DNA from 4 places in the Streptomyces sp. NPDC059247 genome. Region 3 is predicted to be linked to each of the others. Evidence: riboswitches for the same ligand, from Rfam matches in the RefSeq annotation. Region 3 holds a riboswitch; each other region holds the start of a gene.

Region 1 (4,358 bases), on a different contig from region 3:
CCCGCACGGCGGCCAGCGTCATCAGCTCCGGGTCGCCGGGCCCGAGCCCGACCCCGTACAGCCTGCCCGGGGTGCGCGGTGCGGTGCTCATGCCTGGATCTCCGCTTCGTGGGCGAGGGCGTTGAGGGCGGCGGCCGTCATGGCGCTGCCGCCGCGCCTGCCCCGGACGACGAGGTAGTCGAGGCCCAGGTCCTGGGCGGCGAGGGCGTCCTTGGACTCGGCGGCGCCGATGAACCCGACGGGTATGCCGAGGACGGCGGCCGGGCGGGGCCCGCCCTTCGCGACCATCTCCAGGAGGTGGAAGAGGGCGGTGGGCGCGTTGCCGATGGCGACGACGGAGCCTTCGAGGCGGTCCCGCCACAGTTCGAGGGCGGCGGCGGAGCGGGTGGTGCCAAGTTCGGCGGCGAGGCCCGGCACGGCCGGGTCGGAGAGCGCGCAGATCACCTCGTTGTCGGCGGGCAGCCGCTTGCGGGTGACGCCGCTGGCGACCATCTGGGCGTCGCAGAGGATCGGCGCCCCGGCGCGCAGCGCGGCGCGGGCGCGGGTGACGACGTCCGGGGAGTACGCGATGTCCTGGACGAGGTCGGTCATCCCGCAGGCGTGGATCATGCGCACCGCGACCTGGGCGATGTCGGCGGGCAGGCCCGAGAGGTCCGCCTCGGCGCGGATCGTGGCAAAGGACCGGCGGTAGATCTCCGCCCCGTCCTTCTCGTAGTCGAACATCGTGGTGCTCTCGCTCATCTCGTGTGGGTCGCCGGGTGGCGGGCCGCCGCGACGGCCTCGGACAGGGCGGCGCGGGGGGTGGGGACGCCGTCCACCAGGTAGGTGTCGTCACCGGTGGCGACGGCTTCGGTACGGGCGCCGTGCGGGTGCCCGCAGCGCCGGGCGCAGCCGGAGTAGTGCACCGGCAGCGGGCCCGGGGGCGCGGCGAGCGCGTCGGCCCGCACATCGGCGAGGGACTTGGCGCAGCCGGGCCGTCCGGTGCAGACGGTGACCCCGGCGCCGGGCGCGCCGGGCCGGGTGATCAGGCCGTGCGCGGCGAGCGCGGGCAGCCGCCCGGGGCCCGCGCCGACGACGACCGCGCCGCGCCAGGGCGTGAGCCGGACCTCGTCGGCGGGCAGCAGGGCCCGCAGTTGGGCGGCGGTGAGCCTGCCCAGCGGGGCGAGGACGTGCGGAGTGCCGCCGGGCAGCTCGCCCGGCGGGGGCGGCGGTGACACCGGCGGCGGGGGTACGGAGACGGGCCCGGCGGCGATCCCGGCGCGGGCCAGTGCTCCGGCCCAGTCCGGTGCGTGCGCCTCGGGCAGTTCCCGGGGGCGCCAGGCCCCGGTCCCGGCGGCGTCGGCGGCGTCGAGGAAGGCGAGGGCGGCGGCCAGGGCCGCCGGGACGGCGTCGGCGGCGCCGGTCCTGAAGGTCCGGGGGCCCAGCCGCAGCAGGGCGGTGCCGCCGGGCGCTGCGACCAAGGTCACATCGCCGCCGAGTCCGGCGACGTCTCCGCGCCCGTCGTCCAGGACGAACAGGAAGCGGCCGGAGAGCGCCACCGCGCGGGGCTCGGCGCACAGGGCGCGGTCCAGCGCGCGGGCCCACAACTGCACGTCGCCGTGGCCGAGTCCGTCGAGTCCCGCGGTGGGCGAGGCGACGATGTTGCGGACGCGTTCGTGCCGGGGGGAGGGCAGCAGGCCCGCCGGGGCGAGCCGGTCGGCGAGCGCGGACCCGCAGTCGTCCGGGAGGCCGCGCAGCTCCGCGTTGCCGCGCGAGGTGACGCTGATCCGGCCGTCGCCCAGGTCCTCCGCCGCCGCCGCCAGGACCTCCACCTGAGGGGCGGTCAGACGGCCCCCGGGGAGCCGGAGTCGGGCGAGACCGCCGTCGTCGGCGGAGTGCAGGCGCAGCGCTCCCGGGCACGCGTCGCCGCGGTCCCGGGTGCGGGGCGCGCCCGGCGCGGGCGGCGGGAGCGGGGTGGGCGGCATGGCGGCGAGCATACCGACGGGGGACCGGGCGGCCCCCGGGTGTGATCCGGGCGACTGCGACGCCGGGCCCGGCCCGCCGACGGCACGTTCTACTATGCAGACGGCATGGGGTCCCAGGACCCCGGGGAGGAAGCCCGGTGCGATTCCGGCGCGGTCCCGCCACTGTGAGCCCGCCCGGCACGATCGGGAGGGCGAGCCAGGAACTCCCGCCGTCCACACGACCACCCGGGGCGCGGACCACCCCGAGGAAGGCCTGCGTAGCCATGCTCCTGCTGCTGTCGCACTCCGACACCGACCTGCTCAGTGCCCGCGCGGCCGGCGGACCGGTGGAGTACCGCTTCGCCAACCCCGCCCGGCTCCCGCTGGCCGATCTGCCCGGTCTCCTGGAGGGCGCCGACCTCGTCGTCGTCCGCCTCCTGGGCGGGCTCCGCTCCTGGCAGGAGGGCCTGGACGCGGTCCGCGCCGCCGGACTGCCGGTGGTCGTCCTCAGCGGCGAACAGGCCCCCGACGCCCAGCTGATGGAGGCGTCCACCGTCCCCGTCGGCGTCGCCACCGAGGCCCACGCCTATCTCGCGCACGGCGGCCCGGCGAACCTGGAGCAGCTCGCCCGCTTCCTCTCCGACACCGTCCTGCTCACCGGCCACGGCTTCGAGGCCCCGGCCGGGGCCCCCACCTGGGGCCCGCTGGAGCGGACCGCCCGTACGACGGACGGCCCGACCGTCGCGGTGCTCTACTACCGCGCCCACCACATGAGCGGGAACACCGGCTTCGTCGACGCCCTGTGCGCGGCGGTCGAGGACGCGGGCGCACAGGCCCTCCCGCTGTACGTGGCGTCCCTGCGGGCCCCCGAGCCGGAGCTGCTCGACCGGCTGCGCACCGCCGACGCGATCGTCACCACGGTCCTCGCGGCGGGCGGCACCAAGCCGGCCGAGGCGCAGGCGGGCGGCGACGAGGAGGCCTGGGACGCGGGCGCGCTGGCCGGGCTCGACGTGCCGATCCTCCAGGCGCTCTGCCTGACCTCCTCGCGCGCCGCGTGGGAGGAGAGCGACGAGGGCCTGTCGCCGCTGGACGCGGCGAGCCAGGTCGCCGTCCCCGAGTTCGACGGGCGGCTCATCACCGTCCCGTTCTCCTTCAAGGAGATCGACGAGGACGGACTGCCCTCGTACGTCGCCGACCCCGAGCGGGCGGCCCGGGTCGCCGGGACCGCCGTACGGCACGCCCGGCTGCGGCACATCCCGAACGCCGACAAGAGGCTGGCGCTCGTCCTCTCCGCGTACCCGACGAAGCACTCCCGCATCGGCAACGCGGTCGGCCTCGACACCCCCGCCTCCGCCGTCTCCCTGCTGCGCCGTCTGATCGCCGAGGGGTACGACTTCGGGCCCGCCGACGAGCTGCCCGGTCTGGTCTCCGGCGACGGCGACGAGCTGATCTACGCGCTCATCGAGGCGGGCGGCCACGACCAGGACTGGCTGACCGAGGAGCAGTTGGCGAAGAACCCGGTCCGCATCCCGGCCGCCGACTACCGGCGGTGGTACGCGGAGCTCCCCGCCGGGCTGCGCGAGAGCGTCGAGGAGCACTGGGGGCCCGCCCCCGGCGAGATGTTCGTCGACCGCTCCCGCAACCCGGAGGGCGACATCGTCCTCGCCGCGCTGCGGCGCGGGAACCTCCTCGTCCTGATCCAGCCGCCGCGCGGCTTCGGCGAGAACCCGATCGCGATCTACCACGACCCTGACCTGCCGCCCTCGCACCACTACCTGGCGGCGTACCGGTGGATCGCGGCCCGCGCGGACGACGGCGGCTTCGGCGCCGACGCCATGGTCCACCTGGGCAAGCACGGCAACCTGGAGTGGCTGCCCGGCAAGAACGCGGGCCTGTCGGCCGCCTGCGGCCCCGACGCGGCCCTCGGCGACCTGCCGCTGGTCTACCCGTTCCTCGTCAACGACCCCGGCGAGGGCACCCAGGCCAAGCGGCGGGCGCACGCCACGCTCGTCGACCACCTGGTGCCGCCGATGGCCCGCGCCGACTCCTACGGCGACATCGCGCGCCTGGAGCAGCTCCTCGACGAGTACGCGCAGATCTCCTCCATGGACCCGGCGAAGCTGCCCGCGATCCGCGCCCAGATCTGGACGCTGATCCAGGCGGCCCGGCTCGACCACGACCTCGGTCTGGAGGAGCGTCCCGGGGACGACGGCTTCGACGACTTCCTGCTGCACGTCGACGGCTGGCTGTGCGAGGTCAAGGACGCCCAGATCCGTGACGGTCTGCACGTCCTGGGCGGCGCCCCGGCCGGTGAGGCCCGGGTCAACCTGGTCCTGTCCATCCTGCGGGCCCGGCAGATCTGGGGCGGCACGCAGGCGCTGCCCGGTCTGCGGGAGGCGCTGGGCCTGGACGAGT
Region 2 (4,358 bases), on a different contig from region 3:
GCGCGCCCTCGTCGCCCCGGTAGGCGGGGATCAGGACGGGGACCTTGCTCCGGTGGAAGAAGGGGAGGACGTTCAGCGGGTGTTCCCGGGTGGTGCCGAGGCCGTGCAGGGCGATGACCCAGGTGGTGCGGGGGGCGGCGGCCAGCCAGGCGGGCAGGGGGCCGAGTTCGCCGGGGATCTCGGTGTCCTCGTGGGGGATGCCGAGGGCGGAGGCCGGGGTGCCCCGGTGGAGCTGGGGGGTGAGGCGGACGCGGACTCCGGGGGCGACGACGCCCAGCTCGACCCGTTCCAGGCGCCGGACGACGGTGTCGGCGGTGTGCGGGACATGGTCGAGGACGGGGCCGACGACGGCGTGCAGGCCGTGGCCCTCGATGCCGTAGGTGCCGGGGCGCAGTGAGGCGAGGTCGCGGGTGAGGGTGATCTGTCCGGGACCGGTGGCGTGCACGGTCAGCCGGGGTTCCCCGGGCAGGGGACGTCCGGACGGTGCCTTGAGGACGGCATCGCTGGCGTACCGGCCGGCCGCGACCGCGACCGCGCCGACACCGAGCAGGGTGGTGACGGCCGCTGCCGTCGCTGTAGCCGGGCGCACGTTCCCAGTCTCGGCAGGGTGGCGGCGGGCTGCCACCGGACGGGGCCGACCGGGGGTCCGGGGAGCGGTCCCGGGGTCCCCCGGGGGAGTGACATGGGTCTCCTCAGGGGGGTCCCCCGGTCGGATGATCCGGTCCGGGGAGCGGAACCGGGTGGCGGGGGTGGAACCGGGACAGGTCGTACGTGCCCGGTGTCGTCCGGGATTACCCGGGGTTGCGGGGTGACCGCATCGTGGACAGCGGGTGCTCCGGAGCCATAAACGGAATCTGTTGACACCGGATAGAGACACCGTCGCGCCCTACCCAGTTCACCTTCCGTTCACCCAGGTTGCTTACGTTCGGCTGGCCACTGACGTCAAACGATTGCCTGGGTAAATGGAACACATCACGCTGCTGCTCGCCATTGTGGTCGTGACAGCTCTCGTGTTCGATTTCACGAACGGTTTCCACGACACCGCGAACGCGATGGCCACGACCATCTCGACCGGTGCGCTCAAGCCCAAGACGGCGGTGGCCATGTCCGCCGTGCTCAACCTCGTCGGCGCGTTCCTGTCCGTGGAGGTCGCCAAGACGATCTCCGGCGGGATCATCAACGAAGAGGGCATCCGAACAGAGGTGATCTTCGCCGCGCTGGTCGGCGCGATCCTGTGGAACCTGCTGACCTGGCTCCTGGGCCTGCCGTCCAGCTCCTCCCACGCCCTCTTCGGCGGCCTCATCGGCGCCGCGGTCATGTCGGCCGGCTGGTCGGCCGTGAACGGCCCGACGATCATCACCAAGGTGCTGATCCCGGCCATCGCCGCCCCGCTCGTCGCCGGTCTCGCCGCGATGCTGGCGACCCGCCTGACGTACAAGATCGGCGCGAAGACCGAGCAGAAGCACACCGCCAAGGGCTACCGGGTCGGCCAGATCGCCTCCGCCGGTCTCGTCTCGCTGGCCCACGGCACCAACGACGCCCAGAAGACGATGGGCATCATCACCCTGGCGCTGGTCACCCAGGGCGTCGTCGCCCCCGGTGCCAACCCGCCCTTCTGGGTCATCGTCTCCGCCGGTGTCGCGATCGCCCTCGGCACCTACCTCGGCGGCTGGCGCATCATCCGCACCATGGGCAAGGGCCTCACCGACCTCCAGCCGCAGCAGGGCTTCACCGCCCAGACCAGCGCCGCGACGGTCATCCTGGCCTCCTCGCACCTCGGCTTCTCCCTCTCCACCACCCAGTCCTGCTCGGGTGCCGTGATGGGTGCCGGTCTCGGCCGCAAGGGCGGTGTCGTCCGCTGGTCGACCGCGACCCGGATGTTCGTCGCCTGGGGCCTGACCCTGCCCGCCGCGGGTCTGGTCGGCGCCGGTGCCGAGTTCCTCACCAAGCAGGGCCCCTGGGGCATCGCCGCCACCGCGGCCGTCCTGGTCGGCGGCTCGGCCTACATCTGGGTGCTGTCCCGCCGCAAGCCGGTCGACCACCACAACGTCAACGAGGTCGAGTCCGACGCCCCGGCGGAGCCCGCGGGCGTGGTGACCACCGCGATGGCCGCCGTCACCCCGCCGCCGCCGGCCGGCTCCTTCGCCGCCGTCACGGACGCGGACCTGAAGACGACCATCCCGGCCCCGGCCCCCATCGACCCGTCCGCTCCCCCGGCCTCCGCCGCAGCGGTGTAAGGAACGAACGACATGAAGATCGACTGGGCGGCCCTCGGCTCCGTGTTCGGAGTCAGCCTCGTGGCCACGCTCGCCCTCGTGGGCCTCTTCACCCTCGGCATCGTCGGCCTCTCCAAGCAGGAGCAGGCCGCCGCCCGGGGCGGCTCCGCCGTCCTGGCCCGCACCGGCGCCTACGCCTGCTTCGCCCTGTGCGTGGCGGCCGTGTCGTACGGCATCTACCTGATCGTCGCCTGACGGTCCACGCCCCCCGGAGGCCGGGTGGCCGCACCTCGTGTGCGGCCACCCGGCCTCCGCGCGTCCGGGCCGTGTCTGTGGTGCTCCGCACAGTGACCCGTCGCAGGTCAAGGTGAGTTGACGGCTGTTCTCGGGGCGTGGTGGACTGCCGGGGCCAAGACGGCGGCAGAAGAGGAAGTCCGGTGCGAATCCGGCGCGGTCCCGCCACTGTGACCGGATCCGAGGGGTCCGGGAGCCAGGAACTCTCGCCGCCGGTGACGTCGATCCAGGGCGCGGACCCTGAGTGAGGACGGAGCGCCATGCCCGGCCGCCCCAGTACCACCGGTGTGTTCGCGTGCGGCGCCGCCGCCGGTCTCGCCGTGGACCTGCTCGTCGGCGACCCCCGGAGGGGCCATCCCGTCGCCGCGTTCGGCCGGGCCGCCGCCGCCGTCGAGGACCGCCTCCACCACGACCACCGGGGCTGGGGCACCCTGCACACCGCCGTCTGCGCCGGGACCGCCGCGGCCCTGGGCGCCCTCGCCGCGCGGACCGTGCGGAACCGGCCGTCCGCCGCCGTCGCCCTCACCGCCGTCTCCGTCTGGGCCGTGGTCGGCGGGACGACCCTGGGCCGGGAGGCCCGCGCGATCGGCGGGGCGCTGGCCGCCGGGGACCTGGAGGTGGCCCGGGAGCGGCTGCCGCACCTGTGCGGGCGCGACCCGCAGTCCCTGGACGGGCCCGCGATGGCCCGCGCCGTCGTCGAGTCCGTCGCCGAGAACACCTCCGACGCCGTGGTCGGCGCCCTGTTCTGGGGCGCGGTCGCGGGCGTGCCGGGGCTGCTCGGCTTCCGTGCCGTCAACACCCTGGACGCGATGGTCGGCCACAAGTCCGCGCGGCACCGCCGCTTCGGCTGGGCCTCGGCCCGGCTCGACGACCTCGCGGGCTGGCCCGGCGCCCGGCTGACGGCCGTCCTCGCCACCGTCGCGGGCGGGGACCCGCGCGGGTCCGTACGGGCCTGGCGGGCGGACGCGGCGCGCCACCCCAGCCCCAACGCGGGCCCCGTCGAGGCGTCCTTCGCGGGCGCGCTCGGCGTACGGCTCGGCGGCACCCTCGCGTACGGCGGCCGGGTCGAGCACCGGCCGGTGCTCAACGCGACGGGCCGGGCCGTCGAGGTGCCCGACATCGAACGGGCGGTCCGGCTGTCCCGCCGGGTCACCGCGCTCACCCTGGCCGTCTGCGTGGGCGGCCGGATACTGACCGACACCGTGAAGCGGAGGACGAAGTGAGGGGTGGGGGGCTGCTGGTCGCCGGTACGACGTCCGACGCCGGGAAGAGCGTCGTGACGGCCGGGATCTGCCGCTGGCTGGTCCGCGAGGGCCTGAAGGTGGCGCCGTTCAAGGGACAGAACATGTCCCTGAACTCCTTCGTGACCCGCGAGGGCGCCGAGATAGGCCGGGCCCAGGCCATGCAGGCGCAGGCCGCCCGGGTGGAGCCGACGGCGCTGATGAACCCGGTGCTCCTCAAGCCGGGCGGCGACCGCTCCAGCCAGGTCGTCCTGATGGGCCGGCCGGTGGGCGAGATGAGCGCCCGGGGCTACCACGGCGGACGGCAGAAGGAGCTGTTCGAGCCGGTGATGGCCTGCCTGGAGGAGCTGCGGAGCACCTACGACGCGGTGATCTGCGAGGGCGCGGGCAGCCCCGCCGAGATCAATCTGCGGCGCACCGACATCGTCAACATGGGGGTCGCGCGGGCCGCGCGGCTGCCCGTCGTGGTGGTCGGCGACATCGACCGGGGCGGGGTCTTCGCCCAGTTCTTCGGCACGACGGCGCTGCTGGCCCCCGAGGACCAGGAACTGGTCGCCGGATACCTGGTGAACAAGTTCCGGGGCGATGTGAGCCTCCTCGAACCGGG
Region 3 (4,358 bases):
TAGCACATGTGGGTGTGGATCTGGGTGTCCGGCCGCACCCCGGCGGTGGTGAGCCGGAACGCCTCGGTGGCCCAGGCCAGATAGGCCGGGTGGTCGGCCGCCCGCAGCGGCAGGGTCTCGCGCAGCGCGGGCTCGTCGACCTGGATGACGGAGGTCCCGGCGGCCTCCAGGTCGTTCACCTCGTCGCGCAGGGCGAGCGCCACCTGGCGCGCGGTCTCGGCGAGCGGCTGGTCGTCGCGGACGAACGACCAGGCGAGCATCGTGACCGGGCCGGTGAGCATCCCCTTGACCGGCTTGGCGGTGAGGGACTGGGCGTACGCGGTCCAGCGCACCGTCATCGGCTTCGGACGGGAGATGTCACCGGCGAGGATCGGCGGCCGGACGTACCGGGTGCCGTACGACTGCACCCAGCCGTGCCGGGTGGCCAGATAGCCGTCGAGCTGCTCGGCGAAGTACTGCACCATGTCGTTGCGTTCGGGCTCGCCGTGGACGAGGACGTCGACGCCGGTCTTCTCCTGGAAGGCGATCACCTCCCGGATCTCGGCCTTGATCCGCTCCTCGTAGCCCGCCGCGTCGAGCGAGCCCGCGCGCAGATCCGCGCGGGCGGTGCGCAGTTCGGTGGTCTGCGGGAAGGACCCGATGGTGGTGGTCGGCAGCGGCGGCAGGCCGAGGTGCGCCCGCTGGGCGGCGGCCCGCTCCGGATAGGGCCGGGAGCGGCGGCCGTCCGCGTCGGCGACGGCCCCGACGCGGGCGCGGACGGCCGGGTCGCGGGTGAGGGGGGACTCGGCGCGGGAGGAGAGCGCGGCACGGTTGGCGGCCAGTTCGTCGGCGATGGCGTCGGTGCCCCGGGAGAGGCCCGTGGCCAGGGTGACGGTCTCGGCGGTCTTCTGCCGGGCGAAGGCGAGCCAGCGCAGGATCTGCGGGTCGACGTCCTTCTCCGCCGTCGCGTCGAGCGGCACGTGGAGCAGCGAGCAGGAGGCGGAGACGTCCACGCGGTCCGCGAGACCGAGGAGGGTGCCGAGGGTGGTGAGGGACTTCTGCAGGTCGTCGGCCCAGACGTTGCGGCCGTCGACCACGCCCGCGACGAGCCGCTTCCCCGGCAGACCGCCGACGGCGGCGAGTCCGGCCAGATTGGCGGCGGCGGGCCCGGTGAAGTCCAGGGCGAGCCCCTCCACGGGCGCCTTGGCGAGGACCGGGAGGGCGTCGCCGAGCCGGTCGAAGTAGGAGGCGACGAGGATCTTCGGCCGGTCCTCGACGGCGCCGAGGTCACGGTAGGCGCGGGCGGCGGTGTTCAGGTCGGCGGGCGTGCGGTCCTGCACGAGGGCGGGCTCGTCGAGCTGCACCCATTCCGCGCCCGCCGCGCGCAGGTCCGCGAGGACCTCGGCGTACACGGGCAGGAGCCGGTCCAGGAGGGTCAGCGGCTGGAAGTCCTCGGCCACCCCGGGGGCGGGCTTGGCGAGGAGCAGGTAGGTGACCGGTCCGACCAGGACGGGACGAGCGGTCAGACCCAGGGCGAGGGCCTCCCGCAGCTCCGCGACCTGCTTGCCGGAGTCCGCGACGAAGACGGTGTCGGGCCCCAGCTCGGGCACCAGGTAGTGGTAGTTGGTGTCGAACCACTTGGTCATCTCCAGCGGGGCGACGTCCTGGGTGCCGCGGGCCATGGCGAAGTAGCCGTCGGTGGCGTCGGCGGCCACGGCGTCCCGGTGCCGGGCGGGGACCGCGCCCACCATCACGGTGGTGTCCAGGACGTGGTCGTAGAACGAGAAGTCACCGGTCGGCACCTCGGCGATGCCCGCCCCGGAGAGTTCGAGCCAGTTCGCCCGGCGCAGTCCCGCGGCGGTGGCGTGCAGGGCGTCGGCGGTGACCCGGCCCTTCCAGTAGCCCTCGACCGCCTTCTTGAGTTCACGGTCACGGCCCTGCCGGGGGTAGCCGTACACGGTGGCGCGCGCGGCCGGGGCCGCTGACTTCGTGGTCACGGAGATCTCCTTCACGAGATGGATCCCTGAGGTCCGGAGACCTGACGAGACACGGAAGGAGTGACCGGAAACGGAGGGACGCGCGCGTGCACGGCATGGCACGGCTGTCCGCCCGTATGGTCGCCGACCCGCCCTCGAGGTCACCGGATGACCGCGCGCGGAATCGTCCGCGTGCGGGCAACGGGCAGGTCTTCGGACTCGCGGGCGCGTTCTCCCTGGGGGAGTTCACCTAGTGGCCGTCGCTTCCCAGGTCCGGTCTCGGATCCAGTGCGTATGACGGCGGTCGTTCCCGCTCACCGCTGCGGGGCAGTCCCGGATTCCCACCGGGTTCCCTCTTGCGACGCCCCCGTCTGGCGGACGGGGCGAACCAGCTGCACGCGCCAGGGTACGGGGCGCGCCGGGCGTGCGCCGGATGTTGTCCGAATCCCGGACGGTCCTGTCCTGATCCGTATCCCGGACGTTCCTGACCCGGTCCGTGCGGCACGGGGCCGCGGTCCCCGGAGGAACGGCGGCCCCGTCCCCCTCAGGACAGGCCGGGCAGCGCCGTGACGAGGGCGGGCACGGGACGCGGACCGCCGTCCGCGTCGATCGCCACGAAGGTGAGGAAGGCCGTGGCCACTTCGGTGACGGGACCGGAGTCGTTCCAGCGTTCGGCGGTCACCCGCACGCCGACGGTCATGGAGGTCCGTCCGGCCCGTTCGAGCCCGGCTTCCACGCTCAGCAGGTCCCCGGCCCGTACGGGGGCAAGGAACGTCATCCGGTCGACGGACGCGGTCACGGCGGGCCCGCCGGCGTGCCGCCCTGCGGAGGCCGCGGCGGCGTCGTCGATGAGCTTCATCATCACCCCGCCGTGGATGGTGCCGTACAGATTGGTGTCGTGGTCGCTCATGATGTGGGCGAGGACCACCCGGGAGTCGTCCGGGGTCTTCTCCGTACGGGGAACGGGAGTACGGGCGGGGCTGGTGTCGGTGGGATCTGCGGCAAGGCCGGTGACGGCGGGATCTGCCACGTCAACTCTCCTTCGCGAGTCGCGGCTCGGCGGTTCCGCGCGCACGGGGTGTCCGGGGCGCGGACAGCGGGCAGGTCTTCGGACTCGCGGGCGCGTTCTCCCGTGGGGGAGTTCACCTAGTGGCCGTCGCTTCCCAGGTCCGGTCTCGGACCCAGTGCGTAATGACGGCGGTCGTTCCCGCTCACCGCTGCGGGGCAGTCCCGGATTCCCACCGGGTTCCCTCTTGCGACGCCCCCGTCTGGCGGACGGGGCGAACCAGCTGCACGCGCCAGCCTACGTGCCGTCCACCACGGGGCGGTCCGGGCGAGCGAGGGCGGACGCCCCCGCAGGACCGGTGCGGAGCCGGGACGGATCCCGCCGCCATGGCCACGGCGGGGACCGGCTTCTCTCCGGAGACCCCGCCGAGCAGCGGCCGACCGGCCCGCCTGTCCGGCGGACCTGCGCACGGCCGGACCGGCGCTACCCCAGACCCGAGGCCCTCAGGACGGAGCGGGTCGTCTCGGTGTCGACGCGGAGCGCGAGCCGTGCCAGGTCGGCCGTCCCGTGGGCCAGGGTCCCCCGCCTCCGGGCCGCCAGCGCGGCGGACTCGATCCTCAGCCACAGGACCGGATTGTCCAGGAGGACCCGCAGGTCCACCTCGGCCCACACGCCCTCCCCGTCGCGCAGCCGCAGCCGCCGGGCGGTGCCCGTCGGCCACGCGACCGCCGTGAGCCGGTCGGTGCGGACCGTCCTGGTGACCCACGGCCCCCGGACCGTCAGCAGCCCCGGCGCCAGGCTGACCCGGGCGGGCAGCAGGACCACGAACAGCAGCGCCGACAGCGTGATCCAGCCGAGGGCGTGGGACAGCGGCAGCCCGTACGCCCCGGCGTCGACGCCCAGGGACGTCCCCAGCAGAAGGCCCGCGCAGACGGCCGCCGCACGGGCCTCGCCCGGCCATCCCCTGTCGTGCAGGACGCCGGAGGAGGCACCGGGTACGGGGGCGGGGCCGGGAGCGGGGGTACGGACGGGAGGCTGCATGGCGCCGACGCTAGGACCCCGGAGCACCCCGACCGGCCCGGGGCAACGCGGTGTTTACGCGGCGGCGGGCAGATTTGACGCCCCGCTGACGGTGGTGGCGGTGAAGGGCCCGGTCGAGTGGTGGACGTACTCCCGGACCAGCCGGAAACCGGCCGACCAGCCGAGCAGACGGCTCGCCCGGTTCTCCCGCGAGCAGCTCCAGGTCGCGGTGTGCCCGCGCGCGGCGACATCGGCGGTCAGGCCCTCGACACAGGCGAGGCCGAGGTGCTGCCGCCGCTCCCCGGGGGCGGTGGCGCAGGCCACGTCCTCGTACCGGCTCCCGGTGAACCGGGCGCACGCCACGGCGAGGACCCGGC
Region 4 (4,358 bases), on a different contig from region 3:
CGCTCGCGCTCTTCATGTACCCGCACTCCATCACGGCGACGCTGTCGTCGAAGAGCCGCGAGGTCATCCGCCGCAACACCACCATCCTGCCGCTGTACTCGCTGATGCTGGGCCTGCTCGCGCTGCTCGGCTTCATGGCCATCGCCGCGGGCATCCAGGTGAAGAACGGCCAGCTCGCCATCCCGCAGCTCTTCGAGACGATGTTCCCCGACTGGTTCGCGGGCGTCGCGTTCGCCGCCATCGGCATCGGCGCGCTCGTCCCGGCCGCGATCATGTCCATCGCCGCCGCCAACCTCTTCACCCGCAACATCTACAAGGACTTCATCAGACCGGACGCGACCCCCGCCCAGGAGACCAAGATCTCCAAGCTGGTCTCCCTCCTGGTCAAGGTCGGCGCCCTCGCCTTCGTCCTCACCATGGACAAGACGGTCGCGATCAACTTCCAGCTGCTCGGCGGCATCTGGATCCTGCAGACCTTCCCGGCCCTGGTCGGCGGCCTGTTCACCCGCTGGTTCCACCGCTGGGCCCTGCTCGGGGGCTGGGCCGTCGGCATGGTCTACGGCACGGTCGCCGCGTACGGCGTCGCCAGCCCCACCCAGAAGCACTTCGGCGGCTCCTCCGCGGAGATACCCGGCATCGGCGAGATCGGCTACATCGGCCTCACCGCCTTCGTCCTCAACCTCCTCGTGACCGTGGTCCTCACCTTCGTCCTCAAGGCCCTCAAGGCCCCCGACGGCGTCGACGAGACCTCCCCGGGCGACTACACGGCCGACGCGGGCGACCGCGGCGTCAAGGACCTCCCGCCGGTCGGCGCCGGAGGCCACTGACCGGAAACCATTGACCGGAGGCCATCGACCGGAAGCAACTGACCGGAAGCCATCGACCGGAGGCCACCGACCCGCCGCCGCGCCCGAGGGGCCCGGGACTCCCGCGAGGGAACCCGGGCCCCTCCCCCGTGCCCCCGGGGAGGCACACTGCCTCCATGGACTTCACGATCAGGGCGGTACGGCCCGAGGAACACGCGGAGCTCGGCGACCTCACCGGGCTGACCTATCTGAACGACGGGCTGCTGCTGCACGGCGAGGACGACTTCTATCTGGACGTGCTCCGCGACACCGCCCGGCGGGCCCGCGAGGCCGAGGTCCTCGTCGCCGTCGACGCCGACGGCCGGATCGTCGGCGGAGTGACCTTCGCCCCCGGCGGCACCCCCTGGGCGGACATCGCCGTCGCGGGCGAGGCCGAGTTCCGGATGCTCGTGGTCGCCCCGGACGCCCGGGGCAGGGGCGTCGGCGAGGCCCTCGTCCGGGCCTGCGCCGACCGGGCGCGGGCCCTCCCCGGATGCGTCCGGCTGGTGCTCTCCACGGCCGACCTCATGGTCTCCGCCCACCGGATCTACGAACGGATGGGCTTCGTCCGCACCCCCGAACGGGACTGGGCGCCGGTCTCCGACCACCTCCTGCGCACCTACGCCCTGGAGTTCTGAGGCCACGGCGCGACACAACATGTGGGGGGTGCCGCAAGCGGCGCCCCCCACATGTATGCTCGTGCTCGCTGTCGACGCAGGGGAATCCGGCGCGAATCCGGAACTGTCCCGCAACGGTGTGCTTCGTACGGATACGACGTCCGCACGACGTGAGTCCGAAGACCTGCCGGCAGTGCGCCCGGTCCGTCCGTTCCGGGTGCCACAGACGTCCGGGCCTCGCGGAATGGGCCGGTGGACGCGGCGCCTCCGGCCTGCCCGGAAAGCCGTCCGCCCGCCTTCCCGCCGCGGCCCCGAGCCGAGCGAGGGAGAGCCCCCACGTGACCATCGCGCCCGCCCATCCGGCGTCCGCCGAGGCTTCCGCGATCGAGAGCGACGCCCCCGGGACCGTACTGCTGCGGACCCTGACCGCCCTCACCGCCGACCTCCCCGACACCGACCCCGGCAAGGTCGCCGCCGCCGCGCTCCGCGGTCGCAGCGCCGCCGCGGACGAGGCGGAGCTGCGCGAGCTGGCCACCGAGGCGGCTGCCGGGCTGATCGCCGAGGACCCCGCGTACTCCCGGCTCGCCGCCCGGCTCCTGACGATCACCATCGCCGACGAGGCCGCCTCCCAGGGTTCCGTCGCCTTCTCCGCGTCCGTGGCCGTCGGCCACCGCGAGGGCCTGATCGCCGACCGCACCGCCGACCTCGTCGCCGCCCACGCCGACCGGCTCGACGCGACGATCGACCCGGCGGGCGACGACCGCTTCGGCTACTTCGGCCTGCGGACCCTCTACTCGCGCTACCTGCTGCGCCACCCGATCACCCGCAAGGTGATCGAGACCCCCCAGCACTTCATGCTGCGCGTGGCCTGCGGTCTCGCCGAGGACGACGGCTCCCGCGCCCTCGACGAGGTCGCGGCCCTCTACGGTCTGATGAGCCGCCTCGACTACCTGCCGTCCTCCCCGACGCTCTTCAACTCCGGCACCCGCCACCCGCAGATGTCCTCCTGCTACCTCCTGGACTCCCCCCAGGACGAGCTGGACTCCATCTACGACCGCTACCACCAGGTGGCGCGGCTCTCCAAGCACGCGGGTGGCATCGGCCTCTCGTACTCCCGCATCCGCGCCCGGGGCTCGCTGATCCGCGGCACCAACGGGCACTCCAACGGCATCGTGCCGTTCCTGAAGACCCTCGACGCCTCCGTCGCCGCCGTGAACCAGGGCGGTCGCCGCAAGGGCGCCGCCGCCGTCTACCTGGAGACCTGGCACGCCGACATCGAGGAGTTCCTGGAGCTCCGCGACAACACCGGCGAGGACCAGCGCCGCACCCACAACCTGAACCTGGCGCACTGGATCCCGGACGAGTTCATGCGCCGGGTCAACGCGGACGCCGAGTGGTCGCTGTTCTCCCCGGCGGACGTGCCCGAGCTGGTCGACCTGTGGGGCGAGGAGTTCGACGCCGCCTACCGCAAGGCCGAGGCGGCGGGCCTGGCCCGCAAGACCATGCCCGCCCGTGACCTGTACGGCCGGATGATGCGGACCCTGGCCCAGACCGGCAACGGCTGGATGACCTTCAAGGACGCCTCGAACCGGACGGCCAACCAGACCGCCCTGCCCGGTCACACCGTCCACTCCTCCAACCTCTGCACGGAGATCCTGGAGGTCACCGACGACGGCGAGACCGCCGTCTGCAACCTCGGCTCGGTCAACCTCGGCTCGTTCGTCGCCGACGGCGGCATCGACTGGGAGCGGCTGGACGCCACCGTCCGCACGGCCGTCACCTTCCTCGACCGGGTCGTCGACATCAACTTCTACCCGACCGAGCAGGCGGGCCGCTCCAACGCCCGCTGGCGGCCGGTGGGCCTGGGCGCGATGGGCCTCCAGGACGTCTTCTTCCAGCTGAAGCTGCCGTTCGACTCCCCCGAGGCCCGCGCGCTCTCCACCCGGATCGCCGAGCGGATCATGCTCGCCGCGTACGAGGCGTCCGCCGACCTCGCCGAGCGCAACGGTCCGGTCCCCGCCTGGGAGGCCACCCGTACCGCCCGGGGCGTGCTGCACCCGGACCACTACGACGTGGAGCTGAACTGGCCGGAGCGCTGGACGGCGCTGCGCGCGCGGATCGCCGCCACCGGGATGCGCAACAGCCTCCTCCTCGCCATCGCGCCGACCGCGACCATCGCGTCGATCGCCGGTGTCTACGAGTGCATCGAGCCGCAGGTCTCCAACCTGTTCAAGCGCGAGACGCTGTCCGGCGAGTTCCTCCAGGTCAACTCGTACCTGGTCACCGAGCTGAAGAAGCTCGGCGTGTGGGACGCGCAGACCCGTGAGGCGCTGCGCGACTCCAACGGCTCGATCGCCGACTTCACCTGGGTCCCGGCCGAGGTGCGCGAGCTGTACCGCACCGCCTGGGAGATCCCGCAGCGCGGTCTGATCGACATGGCCGCCGCCCGGACCCCGTTCCTGGACCAGTCGCAGTCGCTGAACCTGTTCCTGGAGACGCCCACCATCGGCAAGCTGTCGTCGATGTACGCGTACGCCTGGAAGCAGGGTCTGAAGACCACGTACTACCTGCGTTCGCGCCCGGCGACCCGGATCGCCCGCGCCGCCCAGGCGTCGGCCGCCGCCCCGGCCACCATCCCCGTCCAGCAGGCCGCCGACCCCGACGCGGTCGCCTGCTCCCTGGAAAACCCCGAGTCCTGCGAGGCCTGCCAGTGATGAGCACCGACGAACAGAAGAACCTCCTCGACCCGGGCTTCGAGCTGACCCTCCGCCCGATGCGCTACCCCGACTTCTACGAGCGCTACCGGGACGCGATCAAGAACACCTGGACCGTCGAGGAGGTCGACCTCCACTCGGACGTCGCCGACCTCGCCAAGCTCACCCCCGGTGAGCAGCAC

Evidence for each region. A riboswitch is a leader RNA that binds a small molecule or an ion and turns the genes downstream of it on or off. The one in region 3 is predicted to bind cobalamin.
Region 1: another riboswitch for cobalamin. It lies ahead of cobN (cobaltochelatase subunit CobN); the one in region 3 lies ahead of metE (5-methyltetrahydropteroyltriglutamate--homocysteine S-methyltransferase).
Region 2: another riboswitch for cobalamin. It lies ahead of ACFXGN_RS07385 (cobalamin biosynthesis protein); the one in region 3 lies ahead of metE (5-methyltetrahydropteroyltriglutamate--homocysteine S-methyltransferase).
Region 4: another riboswitch for cobalamin. It lies ahead of ACFXGN_RS11485 (ribonucleoside-diphosphate reductase subunit alpha); the one in region 3 lies ahead of metE (5-methyltetrahydropteroyltriglutamate--homocysteine S-methyltransferase).

What each region holds. Positions count from the first base shown of each region.
Region 1 is NZ_JBHYZW010000002.1:402,456-406,813, forward strand. Features, by position in the region: gene ACFXGN_RS05730 (precorrin-2 C(20)-methyltransferase) at 1-91, opposite strand, end outside; gene ACFXGN_RS05735 (precorrin-8X methylmutase) at 88-723, opposite strand; gene ACFXGN_RS05740 (cobalamin biosynthesis protein CobG) at 738-1,976, opposite strand; cobalamin riboswitch at 2,049-2,193, shown strand; gene cobN (cobaltochelatase subunit CobN) at 2,228-4,358, shown strand, end outside.
Region 2 is NZ_JBHYZW010000003.1:58,452-62,809, forward strand. Features, by position in the region: gene ACFXGN_RS07370 (alpha/beta hydrolase) at 1-589, opposite strand, end outside; gene ACFXGN_RS07375 (anion permease) at 963-2,237, shown strand; gene ACFXGN_RS07380 (hypothetical protein) at 2,250-2,471, shown strand; cobalamin riboswitch at 2,596-2,739, shown strand; gene ACFXGN_RS07385 (cobalamin biosynthesis protein) at 2,771-3,733, shown strand; gene ACFXGN_RS07390 (cobyric acid synthase) at 3,730-4,358, shown strand, end outside.
Region 3 is NZ_JBHYZW010000034.1:23,173-27,530, forward strand. Features, by position in the region: gene metE (5-methyltetrahydropteroyltriglutamate--homocysteine S-methyltransferase) at 1-1,976, opposite strand, end outside; cobalamin riboswitch at 2,163-2,313, opposite strand; gene ACFXGN_RS31370 (acyl-CoA thioesterase) at 2,500-2,985, opposite strand; cobalamin riboswitch at 3,058-3,210, opposite strand; gene ACFXGN_RS31375 (hypothetical protein) at 3,445-4,002, opposite strand; gene ACFXGN_RS31380 (GNAT family N-acetyltransferase) at 4,057-4,358, opposite strand, start outside.
Region 4 is NZ_JBHYZW010000004.1:355,337-359,694, forward strand. Features, by position in the region: gene mctP (monocarboxylate uptake permease MctP) at 1-827, shown strand, start outside; gene ACFXGN_RS11480 (GNAT family N-acetyltransferase) at 983-1,483, shown strand; cobalamin riboswitch at 1,532-1,669, shown strand; gene ACFXGN_RS11485 (ribonucleoside-diphosphate reductase subunit alpha) at 1,801-4,176, shown strand; gene ACFXGN_RS11490 (ribonucleotide-diphosphate reductase subunit beta) at 4,176-4,358, shown strand, end outside.